One region of the Paenibacillus ottowii genome, then DNA from elsewhere that is predicted to be linked to it. Evidence: riboswitches for the same ligand, from Rfam matches in the RefSeq annotation. Region 1 holds a riboswitch; the other holds the start of a gene.
The links. A riboswitch is a leader RNA that binds a small molecule or an ion and turns the genes downstream of it on or off. The one in region 1 is predicted to bind thiamine pyrophosphate.
Positions count from the first base shown of each region.

Region 2: another riboswitch for thiamine pyrophosphate. It lies ahead of ACQQ6X_RS24475 (thiamine phosphate synthase); the one in region 1 lies ahead of tenA (thiaminase II).

Region 1 is NZ_CP191577.1:4,158,055-4,161,173, reverse strand. Features, by position in the region: gene thiD (bifunctional hydroxymethylpyrimidine kinase/phosphomethylpyrimidine kinase) at 1-318, opposite strand, end outside; gene thiM (hydroxyethylthiazole kinase) at 315-1,160, opposite strand; gene tenA (thiaminase II) at 1,186-1,875, opposite strand; TPP riboswitch at 2,010-2,112, opposite strand; gene ACQQ6X_RS19295 (NAD-dependent malic enzyme) at 2,183-3,119, opposite strand, start outside.
Region 2 is NZ_CP191577.1:5,310,320-5,313,438, forward strand. Features, by position in the region: gene ACQQ6X_RS24460 (thiazole synthase) at 1-2, opposite strand, end outside; gene thiS (sulfur carrier protein ThiS) at 5-208, opposite strand; gene thiO (glycine oxidase ThiO) at 205-1,353, opposite strand; gene ACQQ6X_RS24475 (thiamine phosphate synthase) at 1,383-2,003, opposite strand; TPP riboswitch at 2,312-2,420, opposite strand; gene ACQQ6X_RS24480 (ABC-F family ATP-binding cassette domain-containing protein) at 2,506-3,119, opposite strand, start outside.

The sequences.
Region 1 (3,119 bases):
GACAACCTTTTCCCAGCTGAATTTTCGAATCTGCTCGGCTACAAGGCGGATGATGCCCGCATCAAACAGCATGCCAGTCTTCAAGGCATCGACCCCAAGATCTGATCCTACAGCTTCGATCTGCTGCGCTGTTGCTTCCTGTGGCAACGGATATACACCGTGAACTCCCAAGGTATTTTGTACCGTTATGGCCGTAATAGCTGACATGCCGTATACGCCAAGCTCCTGAAAGGTTTTAAGATCAGCTTGAATTCCGGCCCCGCCGCCGCTATCCGAACCGGCAATTGTCAGCGCTCTCGGTATGTGCACGTTTCTCATCGCGTACCACCTGTTGTGGTTGTGCCGGCTTCACGGATCGTGACATGACTCTGCAATGAACCAGTATGTAGTTTGGCAAGCTCGTCGAGAAAGGCAATCTGGAAGCTGCCTGGCCCCAGTTTTGCAGTATGCGCTGCGGCTCGGGAAGCAGCTGCACTGTAAAATGCCAAGCCCGCTGTACCTGCGAGTAGTAGATTGGGCTCAACAGCTGCAAACGCACCTAATACAGAGGTCAGTAGGCAGCCTGTGCCGGTTACCTTCGTAAGCAGCGCGTCTCCGCCGCTAATCAAGCGTACTTCGACTCCATCGGTGATAACGTCTTCTTTTCCAGTGATGGCAACCATGGTATGAAGTGTCTGCGCAGCCCGAACTGCCAGATCGACATTACCGCTGTCAGCACTGTCGCCTGCATCCACCCCTTTAATCTCTCGGGCTTCCCCGATAAGATGGGCGACTTCGGCAGCATTGCCTCGCACTAGGGAGATGTTAACCTCCTTTAGGATGCGCAGTGCTGACTTGGTTCTAAAACTGGTTGCTCCTGCACCGACTGGATCTAGCAGGACCGGAATACCATGAGCATTTGCCGATTGTCCGGCAATAATCATGGCATCCACCAGCTCGCGGTTCAGCGTACCGATATTTAGTATGAGGGCGCCCGCTATTTTTGCCATATCCGCTACTTCCTCAGGTGCATAAGCCATCACCGGGGAAGCCCCCAGGGCGTATAGACCATTGGCTGTAAAGTTGGTGACCACCACATTGGTTATATTATGAACAAGAGGCTTGCTGTTTTGTACCTTTGTCAGGAGCTCCGAATAACTCTGTTCCCACATACTCATCATGTTTCTCCTCTCTCATCTATGCTGATTATTCCAAGACCATAGCGTGCATCTGGACGGGCCATTGTTCCTGTGTATAAGCCATGTCCCAGAACATATATTCCAGCTGACAGCTTAGCATAAAATGCTCAATCATTCGCTCTCGCTCGGCAGTCGAGGCGACTTCGGCCCAAGCATCCACGCGCTCTCGATACTTGGAAGTTACATCTTCAATCTGGTTTCCATAAAAGGAAATCCATTCATAGAACGGATGAGACTCATCCGGCCTGACCTCATCCATTAGCCTGCGTCCAATCTCAAGGTATGTCCATGGACAAGGCAGCAGCACGGCCATGATTTCCCCAAGGCTACCCTCATGCGCGACGGTCAGCATGTGGCGGATATAATGATGAGCGGACGGAGCGAGTGGATATCCCTGCATCTCTTCGTAGGTGACACCTGCGACAGTACAAAAATTTTGATGCGGATGAACCTCGCTGTTAAGAATAAAAGAGATCTGTTCGTTAAATACAGCCATATCCTCCCGGCTCGTGCTTTTGGAGATCGCGATGCCGTAAATCCGCATATAGGCGTTCAAATATTCAAAATCTTGTTTTACATAGTGAATCAGCTGTTCTCTTGTTAAACTTCCCTCAGCAATACCTCTCACAAAGGGATGCTCATAAATGGCTTGAAAAATGCCATCCGCCTGCCGACGGAGCTCTTGCGAAAAACTCATTTTCCCCACCTCCAACAAAAATGGAGAACAAGAAGTCCCGTAAGATACAATTCCCGGAACAACGCCAAAAAGCCGCCCCGAAAACTGGAGCGGCTTCAACATAGGTTCAATGCGCAAAAACGCCTGAAACCTTATATACGAAGGCTCCACTTTCCTACGCTAGTACGAACTAGATCAGGTTCAAAGGGTCCAAGATTCATTCTTGTCTCAGCCATAATGGCTCCCCTAGTGGACTTTCCTATTCTTTTGACTAATACTGTACAATCGTTCCTATGTTATGTCAAACCGCTCTGGATTCCTGGTGAAATTAGTGAGGGTGATGGATTACATTTTCCACGGCTTTGACCTTTACATATTCCGGTTTCCACATCGCACTCCGAATGGCTTGTTCAATATCTGAAATGTGTGCCTGAGCTACCTGATCCTGAATTGCGGCCTTCGCTACCGCAACCGCAACTGCGTACGAAACATCACGCAATTTTCGGATATGGGGCAGCAGCGCACCACCCATTTCATTCGAATCTACGGCGTTGGCAACGGCATCAGCTGCTGCGGTAAACATGGAAGGGGTGATTCTTTTAGCTCTGACTACAATCGCGCCCAGACCCAGTCCTGGGAAAACAAAGGCATTGTTCGCCTGACCAATTTCAAATTTCGTACCGTTATAGGTGACAGGCTCAAAGGGACTTCCAGTAGCAATCAAGGCTTTGCCATCAGTCCACCGTATCAAATCCTCAGGTACCGCTTCAGCAAGGTTGGTAGGATTAGACATGGGCATAATGATCGGTCGTTCTACATGCTTTGCCATTTCCTTGATAATCTCTTCAGAAAAGGCACCAGCTACACCGGAAGTTCCAATCAAGATGGTGGGGTTAACCTGACGGATGACCTCCAGCAACGGTATTTTGCCGTCTTCCGATCGGGACCACGAGCTGACTTCTTCCTTTTTGCGCACATAGGGTTTCTGATAATCCAGTATATCGTTCATATCGTCCGTTAACAGTCCACGATAATCATAGGCCCAAAACGACTTAAATGAATCTTCCTCAGAAAGCCCTTCCTTGATCATAGCGCTCCGTATTTGGTCGGCGTTACCGATTCCAGCTGCCCCCGGGCCAAAGACAAGTATTTTTTGTTCACGCAGCGGGGTTTTGGTGACACCTACCGCTGAAATAATCGCAGCCAGGGTTACTGCTCCCGTGCCCTGGATGTCATCATTAAAGGTGAGAATATTTTGACCGTAT
Region 2 (3,119 bases), 1.2 Mb from region 1:
ATGATCAACCGCCTCCTACAAAATGTACAATTTCCAAGCAATCTCCATCCTTAAGTACCGTTTCATGATGATCTTCACGGGTCAATATATGCCGATTCAGCTCCACCACTACGGTTTTCACCTTTAGATCAAGTTCATGCAGCAACTGATCCACACGAGTGATCCGATTAGAAACGGTCATGCTCTGTCCGTTAATGGTCAGCTTCATAAACTTTCCTCCTTGAGAAGTTCAGAAGAAAATTTGCTTATTCCAAGTTCAGCCACATCAGCCCCTTTAAGCATAGCGGCCATCGCTCGCCCAGTCGCATCACTAAGCAGGACACCGTTGCGATAATGCCCGACTGCAGCATAGGCGCCCTCCACTCCAGGAACAGGGCCAATAAAAGGCCGCTCCGCTGCTGCCTGCGGACGCAAGCCCGCCCAAGCACGTATAAAAGAAGCTTCGTGTACACGCGGTAACCAAAACGATGCACGTTCCAACAGTCCCTTTAATCCACCCGCGGTCACCTCTTTGTCATATTGATGTGGAAGACTCGTGGCGCCAATCCAAAGCTCGTTATTCTGTTTAGGTACGAGGTAAACATCATCGGCATAAATAGTATAATCCAACGGATGATCTTTCAAAGATACAGCTACCGCTTCGCCCTTAACCGGATAAAGTGGATAATCAAATCCAATCTGCTCTAACAATTTTAAGCTGTCCAAACCTGCAGCAATCACGACCTGATCGCAGGAAAAGAAACCAATGTCCGTTCGCGCACCGCAAACTCGACCGTCCTGTATAACCAGTTCCTCAGCTTGAGTTCCAGACCATATTGTTGCCCCCAGCACCGCAGCTGCCCCTGCATAAGCACGGCAAAGCTGGACAGGGGCCACTTGTGTCTCCTTCGAACGATAGATAGCCCCAATTACTTGATCTGCCAAGCCCGGAATCCGTCGCGCCAGTTCCTTGGCATCCCACCAAACGGGACAATCATCCTCTCGCATCTTAGCAGCATTCCAGCGTTTTTGGCCCTCTGCTTCCGAACGAAAAGGAGTCACAAAGCCTTCTGTACGAAATTGCACTGAAATACCCGATAAACGCTCCAAATCACTGACAAGTTCAGGGAATGCATCCCGACTTGCACGGGCAAATCGTGCCAGTTCAAGGTCTGTGAACTCTTCACTTTCCGCTGCCAGCATTCCCACCGCTGCTCCTGATGCTCCCTCACCGGGGATCCATCGTTCCAGCATAATTGTACTTCGTCCCTCCTTGGCCACATGATAAGCAATGGAACTGCCGATCACTCCTCCACCTATGACCAAACATTCAGCGTGTGCTATCGCTTTGGTCTCTGTATGTGTCTCTGACATTTATCCCCTGTCTCCTATCTGGTGAGTATTCAACTTTCTTTAGTCCGTTTTCTAGCTTCAGATTCGAGAATTACAAGATCCACCATTCGCCTATATTCCATCGCTGCTGCAATGGGGGACTCAGCTTCCCAAATACCAGACATCACGGCAATTCCGCTTGCTCCGGCATGATAAAGCTCTGGAACATGGTGCGGTTGTATGCCGCCGAGCGCAATCACCGGAATGTCCGACAATCCGCATATGCGTTCTAGCTGTGCTATCCCCCGTGGTACAAGTCCGGCCTTGCAAGAGGTCTCATATACATGACCATACAGTACATAGTCCGCTCCTGCCTGCTCGGCAGCCTGTACCTCCTCCAATGAATGAACAGATACTCCACAGCGTGTGCCCTCTAGCAGTAGACTTTTTGCATCTACTACAGATAACCCATTAGCCGGTAGCTGGACAGCTCCTGCCAAGGTAAGTAAAGCTACGTCCACACGATCATTTACTACAATTTTCTGCAAAGGAACTTTCTGCTCCAGCATGCTACGAGTCAAAGAAAGCAAAGCAGACGCGCCTTTCTGTTTTGAACGTACGTGTACATAGTGAATGTAAGGATAAATAGCGGCAGCCACTTGAGGGACATCTACACAGGACACACTTTCCATCGTGATTACGTGTAATTCGATTTCAATTTCACCTCACTTGAGCTAAAAAATATAATCGTATTAGCTGAACTTATATTGTTGCAGCTCCATATAGGTAATATCATACAGAGCTAGCCACATGTGCCAGCAATAATGAAAGGAGACCATATGTAAATTCGTCTACGGAAGATCGAACTAATGAAAAGAACGAAACACAAAAAACCACTTCCCTAAGGAAGTGGTTAGACGAACGTTCAAAATCAAACGGACTAATATATCCGTAAACGTATATCGTTCCCCGCACGAACAAAAGTAAAGAGCGTCTCTTGTTTGTACGGTGCTCACTTCCCTACGCTGGCATAACCCAGATCAGGTACAAAGGGTCCGAAATCCATTTATTCCGTCTCAGCCGCATGGGCGGCTCCCCTAGTGTGACTATTTTATTGTATCAGCTAAGGATAGCTTAGCATATTTTCCTAATTCTGCAAACCCTATATTGTGTGAAATATGCCAGAACTGGATTTTAGTTTACTTTACTAGACCACTCTTCCACATTCCACGTTTTGGTTACCCAATCTTCGTAAAAGTCCGGTTCGTGGGATACAAGCAATACGGTCCCTTTGTATTCCTTCAATGCGCGTTTCAATTCATCCTTTGCTTTGACGTCCAAGTGGTTGGTAGGCTCATCAAACAGTACCCAGTTGCTCTCACGCATTAATAGTTTACAAAGACGGACTTTAGCCTGCTCTCCACCACTAAGCGCAGATAGAGGCCGTGTGATATGCTCATTCTTCAAACCGCAGCGTGCCAAATGCGCTCGTACTTCATGCTGATTCAAATGTGGGAATTCATTCCACACATCGTCAATCGGCGTAATTTTTCCAGCCTTTACTTCCTGCTCAAAATAAGCAGGCTGCAAGAAATCACCTTGATAGGTTTTTCCGCTGATTGGCGGAATTTTTCCCAAAATGGTTTTGAGCAACGTAGACTTCCCGACCCCATTGCAGCCGACAATTGCAATCTTTTCGCCACGTTCGATCGTCATGGACATTTTAGGCAGAAGGGCATGTGTATAACCAATTTCAAAATCAATACCCTCAAAAACCGTTTTCCCACTCGCACGGGCTTCTTTGAATT